One region of the Mesorhizobium sp. M0909 genome, then DNA from elsewhere that is predicted to be linked to it. Evidence: predicted binding sites of a transcription regulator. Region 1 holds the regulator's gene; the other holds the start of a gene.
What was found. The regulator LexA, encoded in region 1, represses DNA repair genes until DNA is damaged. The targets are predictions, from matches to a motif close to TGTTCNNNNTGTGTTCNG.

Region 1 (5,130 bases):
GTGATCGTCGACGACGACGGCATGCATGTAGGTCGGATTGCCATCCGAGCGCAGAATAATGAAATCGTCGAGATCCTTGTTGGGAAAACGCACGTCGCCCTGGACGCGGTCATGCACCACCGTCTCGCCGTCTGTCGGCGCCTTGATGCGGATCGCCCCCTTGGCGCCGGGCGGCGCCTCCGACGGGTCGCGGTCGCGCCAGCGTCCGTCATAGCGGGGAGGCAGCCCCTTGGCCCGTGCGCTCTCGCGCATTGCTTCCAGCTCGGCAGGCGTCGCATAACAATAATAGGCCTTGCCCATGCGAACGAGCTCCTCGGCCACCTCGCGATGGCGCGGCGCACGCTCGAACTGCGACACCGGCTCGCCGTCCCATGTCAGGCCAAGCCAGGAAAGCCCGTCGAGAATGGCCGCGGTTGCCGCATCGGTGGAGCGCTCGCGGTCGGTGTCTTCGATGCGCAGCAGCATCGTGCCGCCTGTGTGCTTGGCATACAGCCAGTTGAACAGCGCCGTGCGCGCGCCGCCAATATGCAGATAACCGGTGGGCGAGGGGGCAAAACGGGTGACGACCTTATCGGGCATGGAACTCTCAGGCGGGCCAAGGAAGTGGGTTTGCGGACTTTCGCGCGTTGCGCGTTCATGTAGCATAGGAGGTCGAGGGCGCAAGGGGCAGACCCGATGGCTGTGCGAGGCCGTGGTGCGGGCGAGGGCGAGGACGCTGGCAGCGGCGTCAGCGAACGCTTGCTGTTCGCCGCTCCCCTGCCTGTCCTGCCGGCACCGGCATTGCTGCCCGCTCCGCGCTTCGATGCTCCGTCGCTGCCGGCCAGCGACCTAGCAACGGTTCCGGTGCCTGCGTCCGAGCCCATCGTGCGCCTACGCCGGCGTTTCCGCCTCCCGTCACCGTCCCGCATCCGCAACAGCGTAACCTCGGCAGCCGGCCTGGAACTCGACCGTGGCGTCGCCTTCCTGCTGGTGCCGGTGTTCCTCGCATGCGGGGTGGTCGTATATTTCGCGCTGTCGGCGGAGCCAGCCTTTCCGCAGCCGATCGCAATCGTGCTCCTCGCGGCCCTTTGTGCCGTCATGTCGCGGTCATGGCCCAGAACCCGCCTGTGCTTCATGGTGGCGCTGCTCTGCGCGCTTGGCGTGCTTGCCGCCAAGTTCGAGACCTGGCGTGTCGGGACGCATGTGCTCGGTTCTGAAATCTCGACGCGGCTGACGGGTCGCGTCGTATCGTACGAACCCATGGCTAGCGGCCGCATCAGGCTGACGATCGATGTGATCTCAACCGCCAGGCCGACGCTGCGCTACATGCCGGAACGGGTCCGCATTTCGGCGATGAAGATACCGGCTGAGCTGGCCGCTGGTTCCGAGATCGCCGGCTATGTGCGGTTGCTGCCGCCGACCGGCCCGGTGCGGCCCGACAGCTATGATTTCTCCTTCGACAGCTATTTCGCGGGCATCGGCGGCAGCGGCTTCTTTCTCGGGAATCCGAAAGTCGTGGCGTCGGGCAGCATGCCGCTTGCCGCGCGGCTTTCTTCCGCGATCGAAGACGCGCGCGAATCCATCGCCGACCATATCCGCAGCCGCATCGGCGGCGCCGAGGGCGAGATTGCTGCTGCGCTGATCGTTGGCGTGCGCGCCGGCATTCCCGAGGAGATCAACGAAGCGATGCGGCGTACAGGCATCTACCACATCATCTCCATCTCGGGGCTGCATATGGCGTTGGTCGCCGGCACCATCATGGCGCTGCTGCGCGGTGCCTTTGCGCTGTTTCCCGACTTCTCATCGCGACGGCCGGTCAAAAAATATGCCGCCGCCGCCGCGCTTTTTTCGATTGCGGCGTACCTCGTCTTTTCCGGCATTGTGGTGGCGGCCGAACGCAGCTTCATCATGCTGGCGGTGATGCTCATCGCCGTGCTGTTCGACCGGGCCGCGCTCACCATGCGCAATCTGGCGATCTCGGCCATCGCGGTCATCGTAGTGTCGCCGCACGAGGTGGTCGGTCCGAGCTTCCAGATGTCCTTCGCCGCGACGGCGGCCCTTGTCGGCGCCTATGCCGGCTGGTCCGATTACCGCACCGGCAGGGCCACCACGCCGCCGCCCCGGCGATCGCCGCTACGCTTGGCCACTCGAAAGGTCCTGCTGGGCATGGGCGGCCTGGCGATGACCTCGATCATTGCAGGGAGCGCCACGGCGCTTTTCGCCATATGGCATTTCCAGCGCGTAGCGCCGCTCAGCCTGTTCGCCAATCTGGCCATCATGCCTATCGTCTCACTGGTCGTCATGCCCTTTGCCGTGCTCAGCGCGCTGGCGATGCCGTTCGGCGCGGATGGGCCTTTCCTCTACGTGATGGGCAACGGGCTGACGGCGATGATCGCCCTGTCCGGGTGGATCTCCGAGCGCTCGCCGATCGATGCGGTCGGACTGATTTCGCTGAGATCTGTCCTTTTGGTGACGATCGCCCTCGTCATTGCCAGCATGGCGACGACCTGGTTGCGGCTCGCGGCAATTCCTTTTGCGCTCGCTGGCTTGCTAACGACAACGCAGACGCGCGTACCCGACGTATTGATCTCGGAGGACGCACGGCTGGTCGCGCTGCCGATCGGCAGCGGTGAGCTCGCGGTCAACCGGGCACGCCCGAATGAGTTCACCATCGACAACTGGAAACGCGCGCTCACATCAGAGGCTATCGTCGCGCCGGAAACACCTGGAAAGAACGATCCGCAATTCGACATTGCCGATCCGGCCGACCTACCGCCGGGCATGCCGTTCATTTGCACGGACGGTCTCTGCCTCGCCAGGCATCCATCCGGCGCGATCATTGCGCAAGCCAAGGACCGCGATACCGCACGGCCAGCCTGCGCCTTCGCCAGCTTGATCGTCATCGACGACGCCACCGCCCATAATCCCTGCTACTACGACCGGCTGGTCCTCGTCGTCACCAAACGGCAACTGGCGCGCGCGGGAAGTGCGGCCGTCTATTTCGATCCACAAGCGGCAACACGCGCCGAAATCCGCTTCGCCGTCGAAAAATCATACCGGCCCTGGCACGTGCAGCGGAAATTTTCACGCGCGGCGCGCGGCCTGCCGCCATACCGCAGGGCCGACAATCCAAAAGCCGGCACCAAGGGCGCAACTCAGTAGCGGCGGATCAGCCCAACGAGCTTGCCCTGCACCTTGACCCTGTCTGGTCCGAAGATGCGCGTCTCGTAGGCCGGATTGGCGGCCTCCAGGGCGATCGAGGCGCCCTTGCGGCGGAACCGCTTCAGCGTCGCTTCCTCCTCGTCGACCAAGGCCACCACGATCTCACCGGGGCTCGCCGTATCGGCGTTGCGGATGATCACCGTGTCGCCGTCGAAAATGCCAGCCTCGATCATCGAATCGCCTTTGACCTCGAGCGCATAATGCTCGCCGCCCATGATCATATCCGGCGGCACCGAAATCGAATGCGTCTGGTGCTGGATAGCATCGATCGGCACACCAGCGGCGATGCGGCCCATTACCGGGATCGAAACGGCGGCGACGACATCATCGTCATTGCCGGCTGCAGGGACGCGCGACGATGTCGGCTTGCCCTGCCGAGGGGCACCTTGCCCAAGACTGCCCTGGATGACACTCGGCGAGAACTTGCGTGCCGCATTGAGGCCGGGGGCGATCGAGTCAGGCAGGCGTAGTACCTCCAGCGCACGGGCCCGGTTGGGCAAACGGCGAATGAAGCCGCGCTCCTCCAGCGCCGTAATCAGTCGGTGGATTCCGGATTTGGAAGCCAGGTCGAGCGCTTCCTTCATCTCGTCGAAGGAAGGTGGGATACCGCTTTCCTTCAACCTTTCGTGGATGAACATAAGCAGTTCGTGTTGTTTGCGTGTCAGCATAGCGACCCCCAACAGAATCAGAAAACAAACCCAGAACAGACACTATCTGTTCCAGTTGTGTTCCGCAACTGTTTAAAGTTTAATGAATACGTTAAGGCTCGGGAAACAAACGACGTCCCCTACCGGCGTACCGTATTTTCGCCGCCGCGAGCCTCATCGCCTTGATTCTGCTTTCGTTTGCGCCCTTCTGGCGTCCCGGAAGGGCGCATTGGCATCGGCCGTCCGCCGGCAAAGGGCACGGAAGTGAACCCCTATCGAATGTGCGGTTTGGTCAATGCACCGTGAACGAAACGAACTCAAAGCGCCAACCTCGGGGTTAAGTCCCGGTTTCCACCGCCTGCTGCTTCTCGCCGGTGGAGCCTTGCTACGCGCTACCCGGTAATGGAAGAACAGTTGATGCGTGTCCGGCGTTGCGTTGGATTTTGGGGGAGCAGGCAAATCATGACGGGAATTCCCGATCTCGTGGCCGTAAAGGCGATGGATGCCGCGGATCCGCTGGGCGCGATACGTGACCGCTTTGTGCTGCCGCAAGGAGTGATCTATCTCGACGGCAATTCGCTAGGAGCTGCTTCACGTGCCGCTTTCGATGAACTGTACAAGGCCGCGACCGAAGAATGGTCGCATGATCTCATCCGCGCATGGAACACGGCCGGCTGGTTCAACATGCCGCTTGAACTTGGCGACCAGCTCGGGCGCCTGATCGGCGCCGCGGCCGGCCAGACGGTGGTCTGCGACACGACGTCGGTCAACATCTACAAGCTGTTGCACGCAGCCATGGCCATGCGACCGGAGCGGCAGGCCATCGTCGCCGAGGGCGATAGTTTTCCGACAGACCTCTACATGGCGGAGGGTGTGGTTTCGACGCGAAAAGATGCGCTGCTGCACCTCTCGGGGGTCGACGCGCCGACCATTGAGGAGCTGATCGACGAACGCACCGCCGTGGTGCTGGTCAACCACGTCAACTACAAATCGGGCGAACTGCGCGACATGCCGGCGCTGACGCGCAGGGCCCAGGAAGCCGGGGCGATGATCGTCTGGGATCTCTGCCACACCGCCGGCGCGATGCCAGTCGAACTCGACAAAGCCAACGCCGATTTTGCCGTTGGCTGCACCTATAAATATCTGAATGGCGGCCCGGGCGCGCCTGCCTTCATCTATGCGGCTGAGCGGCATCTTTCCGATATCCAGCAGCCGCTCACCGGCTGGTGGGGCCATGCACGGCCCTTCGCCTTCGAGCCAGGCTATGCGGCCGGCACCGGCA
Region 2 (5,130 bases), on a different contig from region 1:
GGCCTACGTCTTTGCCGTGCTGACCTGCATGTATCTCAACGACGCCCTGCATCCCGGGCACTAACTAGGTTCCGGCATTGCCGCCGGATCGAATTTGCAACGGAATTTTAGATCCAAAGGAGTTGAACAAATGGACGCAGAAGCAGCAAAGTACATCGGCGCCGGCATCGCATGCCTCGGCATGGGCGGCGCGGGCGTTGGCCTCGGCAACATCTTCGGCAGCTATCTGGCGGGCGCGCTGCGCAACCCGTCGGCCGCCGACGGCCAGTTCGGCCGCCTGATTTTCGGCTTCGCCGTGACCGAAGCGCTGGGTATTTTCTCGCTTCTCATCGCGCTTCTCGCCCTGTTCGGCTGAATATTTGTTCGGCTGAACATTGGGAAGAATAGAACAGGCCGGCCGCGATCCTGCGGCGGGCCTGAATTTCGGGGATAGTCCATGTTCGTGACATCTGCCTTTGCGCAAGAGTCCGCGCCCGCCGCAACGGAAGCCGACACGCACGCCGCCACCGGCGTGCCTGCCGAGGCGCACGGCACGTTCCCGCCATTCAATCCGGCAACGTACCCGTCACAGCTGGTGTGGCTGGCAATCACTTTCGGGCTGTTCTACCTCTTCTTGAAACGGGTAGTGATGCCGCGCGTCGGCGGCATCATCGACGTTCGCAACGACCGTATCACGCAGGATCTCGATCATGCTGCCCGGCTGAAAAGCGAGGCCGATGCCGCCGTTGCCGCCTATGAGCAGGAATTGGCGGAAGCCAAGGGCAAGGCCAATGCGATCGGTCAGCAGGCCAACGATGCGGCGAAGGCGGAAGCCGAAGCTGCCCGCAAGACGATCGAGGCAGCGCTTGACCAGAAGCTTGGCGAGGCCGAGGCGCGTATTTCTTCCATCAAGGCCAATGCCATGAAGGAAGTCGGCGCGATCGCCGAGGACACCGCTTCGGCCATCGTCGAGGCGCTTGTCGGCGGCAAGGCCAGCAAGGCCGAAATCGCGGCCGCGGTCAAATCCGTGGCCGGGTGAGGAGCGCATCATGGACGCCACATCTCTCGCGACGCTTTGGGCAACGGTTGCCCTCGTAATCTTCCTCGGCATCGCCATCTACATCAAGGTGCCGGGCATGATCGCCAAGGCGCTCGATGCGCGGGCCGACAAGATCAGCTCCGAGCTCGAGGAGGCGCGCCGGTTGCGCGAAGAGGCACAGCAGCTGCTTGGCCAATACCAGCGCAAGCGCAAGGAAGCCGAGCAGGAGGCGGCGGCCATCGTTGCCGCCGCCAAGCGTGAAGCCGACATGCTTGCCGCCGAGGCGCACCAGAAGACCGAGGACTATGTCGCCCGGCGCACCGCCTTGGCCGAGCAGAAGATCGGCCAGGCCGAGCGCGAAGCGATCGGCGAAGTGCGTGCCAGCGCTGTCGACATCGCGGTCGAAGCCGCGCGCGCGCTGCTGGCCGGCAAGATCGACGCCAAGGCCGGCGCCGACCTGTTCAACGCCTCCCTGCAGGATTTGAAGTCGAAACTGAATTAAGCGACTTCGTCGAGAAATTCATCGAAAGCCGCCCGGGGAACCTGGCGGCTTTTTTGTTGGCGAAAGCGGCAGAGCGCATAATCTCCCCCCTTGAGGGGGAGATGTCGCCAAAGGCGACAGAGGGGGTCGGTACGTCCTGGCGCGACACCACGTGGGACGAAAGAGAACGTTGGCGCTTCACGCGAGGCGACCCCCCTGGCCTGCCGGCCATCTCCCCCTCGAGGGGGGAGATTACGCGCTCAGCCGCTTTCGCCAATCTCAATCCAAACCCGAAAAACCCTCTTCCTCCAGCACCTCGGTGCCGCCGAACCGGAACGGCGCGAAGGAGGCGCGGTGGAGCCGCGCCACCGGCCCGTGCAGATCGATCGCCGTGCGATGGCGCACAGTGGCGTAGCCCATATGCAGTTCGAAGCCGTAACGCGCATGATGGCTGCCGCAGCCGCACATCATTCGGTCGCGCAACACCTTGGCGACGATCGAGGCTGCGGCGATCGACTGCGAGCGCTGGTCGCCCTTGATCAGCGCTTTGCCCTCGCAGGGCAGGCCGGGCGGCACGTCGCGGCCGTCGGCCAGTGCCAGCTTCGGCCGGATTGACAGGCCGGCCACTGCACGGCGCATCGCCTCCAGGCTGGCCCTGAGAATGTTGGAGGCATCGATGCCTTCGGCGCTGACCGAGGCCATCGACACGGCGAGTGCGGAGCCGAGAATTTTCATGAACAGCGCCTCACGCTGCAAATGTGTCAGCCGCTTGGAGTCATCGAGGCCGTCGGGGATGTTGGCGGGATCGAGCACCACCGCTGCCGCCACCACCGGCCCGGCGAGTGGGCCGCGGCCGGCCTCGTCCATCCCCGCCACCGGCCAAAGGCCTTCGGCCATCGCTCTCGTCTCGAACGAGAAGTCGGGTTTCTCGACGATTTCGAAGAGAAGCGGAGAATCGGAACGCGGGCGAGCCATGGTGCGGCGAGGTTCGCATCGGCTCCGATTCTCCGCAAGTCCCCTCCGGGTCGGGCGGGGCACCGGACCAGGAGGGGGCTACCGTCTGCAAGCCCGGGGACAGGACAGGCCGGACGGGATTTTTCGCCTGCTGCGGCCGCTTCAAAGCGGCTGGCGCGAGACGCTTTGTCACAGCAGCATCAACTGCTCGGTTGCCTTGGCAGCGGGGACGAACTGGTCGGTCCTGAGCGAGCGCCGTTCGGCATTGAGGCCGAGCCGTTTGGCGGCGATCTCGAAACGCCGGCCGATCTGCCAGGCATAGGGGCCGGAGCCTTTCATGCGCTTGCCCCATTCCGAATCGTAGTCCTTGCCGTCGCGCATCGAACGGATCAGCGACATGACGTGGCGATAGCGGTCGGGATAGTGGCGCAGCAGCCAGTCCTTGAAGATCGGCGCGACCTCCAGCGGCAGGCGCAGAAGCACATAGCCGGCTTCACGCGCGCCCGCTGCCTGCGCCGAATCGAGGATGCGCTCCATTTCCGGGTCGGTCAGTCCGGGGATGATCGGGGCGACCATCACCGAGGCCGGAATGCCGGCGTCCGAAAGCTGTCTGATCGCCTCCAGCCGCTTGGTCGGCGTCGACGCGCGCGGCTCCATCGTTCTGGCCAGCATCCTGTCCAATGTCGTCACCGACAGCGCCACCTTGGCCAACCCGCGCTCGGCCATGCGCGACAGAATGTCGATATCGCGGGTCACCAGCGCCGATTTGGTGACGATGCCGACCGGATGGCCGCGCGCCTCCAGCACTTCGAGGATCTCGCGCATGATCCGGTATTGCTTCTCTATCGGCTGATAGGGATCGGTGTTGGTGCCTATGGCGATGGTGCGCGGCTGGTAATTATCCCTGGACAATTCCTTGTCGAGCAACCGCGCCGCATCCGGCTTGGCAAACAGCTTCGATTCGAAATCCAGCCCCGGCGACAGGCCCATGAAGCTGTGCGTCGGCCGCGCGAAACAATAGACGCAGCCATGTTCGCAGCCGCGATAGGGATTGATCGAGCGGTCGAAGGAGATATCGGGCGATTCGTTGCGGGTGATGATGGTGCGCGGCTTCTCGACCTGTACCTCGGTCTTGAAGGGCGGCAGCTCCTCCAGCGAATTCCAGCCGTCATCGAACACATGCCGGCTGACCGGCTCGAAACGGCCGGACGGATTGATGCCCGCCGACCTGCCGCGATTGCGGTCCGGACGGACGCGCATGCCGCTCTGCTCGATCATCGCATTCGCCATCTCGGCCCTGCCAGCGCCGAAGGCGGCAATGTCGGCACGCACGATCTGTTCCATTTTGGCCCTTTCCCAGGGACTGTCCGCCCGCTGTCGAATCGCTCTGCTCATGAATGTATTCCTATCGCATCAATGAGAACAAAGCAAGAACTTTCTCGCGGCGCGCCGCAAAAACTGGCGCTGCCCAGCGCTTTCCGCTATTCGGCTAAACATGCTCAGCGTCCTGATCGAAACCCTGAATGACGAGGAGGGCCTTGCCCGCACGCTCGCCTCGCTGATCGGCGGCGCGGTCGAGGGCGTAGTGCGCGACGTTCTCGTCTGCGACACCGGCTCGACCGATCAGACGCACCGCGTCGCCGAACATGCCGGCTGCCACTATGTCAGCGGCGGCATCGCTGCGGGCATCAGGCAGGCCAAGGGCGACTGGCTGCTCTTGCTGGAGCCGGGCGCGCGGCTGGGGGAGGGCTGGATCGACGAGGTCGTCGCCCATACCGCCAGACAAACCATGGCGGCGCGATTTTCGCGGGCACGCGGCAGCCGCGCGCCCTTCCTGTCACGCGTCTTTGCCGGAAATCGCGCTCTCGCCGAAGGCTTGGTGATCAGCAAGCGTCAGGCCGCCGCGCTGTCCAAGAGCGCCCGCAGCGCCGAAGCGATCGCCCGCGGCCTGGCGACAAGAAGGCTCCACGCCGAGATCTGGGTGGCGCCGCGGAAGTGACGGCTTACCATCCCGGCCTAGGGAATGCCGCCCAAGCAAATTTTCTGGCGGGTCGTCGCTTATTGTGCATTGCACAAAATCTGGCCGGGGGTTACCATTCCCTGCGAAACGGGCGAATGGGTTTGGGGTGTGCCGGAGCGGTGACGACGATTGTCGTCGATGCTGTTCCCTCGACATTTGAGGACCCCGATGACCCTTTCAAGCCCTGACAAGTCCGGCGCTGCAAGCCTCGAGGCGATCGCACGCAACGGCGGTACGCTGCGCCGCATCGCCGCCCGCATCCCGACCTATCTTTCCGACCTTCGCGAGAATCCGGCATGGCTGCCTATGTTCATGCTGGCGCGCACCATGCCGGCACGGCGCCTGCACTGGCGCGGCGCAAAGCCCGTTCCGCCGGCGCGCAATGTCGGTGAAACGATGTTCGCCGGCGTCGACCGCGATGCCGTCGTCCGCGCGCTGCGCACGGAAGGGCTCTATTCGGGCCTGATTCTGCCGGCCGCCATCCATGAGGAGATCGCCCGCTTCGCCGAGCGCACGCCATGCTTCGGCAATTTCGACCGCCGGCTTGAATTCCTGCCCGAAAAACACGCCGATGCCGAAAAGCATTTCGGCCGCCCGCTGCTCAGCGGTCACTATTTCGAACGGGTCCTCGACTGCAACGCTGCGGTCGCCGTGCAG

Region 2: a site for LexA is predicted at 3,872-3,889, ahead of NKH83_RS23775 (PA0069 family radical SAM protein). Genes of this name have one in related genera too.

What each region holds. Positions count from the first base shown of each region.
Region 1 covers NZ_JAMYOA010000012.1:3,352-8,481, forward strand. The annotation lists gene gltX (glutamate--tRNA ligase) at 1-579, opposite strand, end outside; gene NKH83_RS19025 (ComEC/Rec2 family competence protein) at 676-3,141, shown strand; gene lexA (transcriptional repressor LexA) at 3,135-3,869, opposite strand; gene kynU (kynureninase) at 4,311-5,130, shown strand, end outside.
Region 2 covers NZ_JAMYOA010000017.1:53,898-59,027, reverse strand. The annotation lists gene NKH83_RS23800 (F0F1 ATP synthase subunit A) at 1-64, shown strand, start outside; gene NKH83_RS23795 (F0F1 ATP synthase subunit C) at 131-355, shown strand; gene NKH83_RS23790 (F0F1 ATP synthase subunit B) at 437-1,018, shown strand; gene NKH83_RS23785 (F0F1 ATP synthase subunit B) at 1,029-1,520, shown strand; gene rnhB (ribonuclease HII) at 1,779-2,474, opposite strand; gene NKH83_RS23775 (PA0069 family radical SAM protein) at 2,643-3,797, opposite strand; gene NKH83_RS23770 (glycosyltransferase) at 3,949-4,452, shown strand; gene NKH83_RS23765 (phytanoyl-CoA dioxygenase family protein) at 4,642-5,130, shown strand, end outside.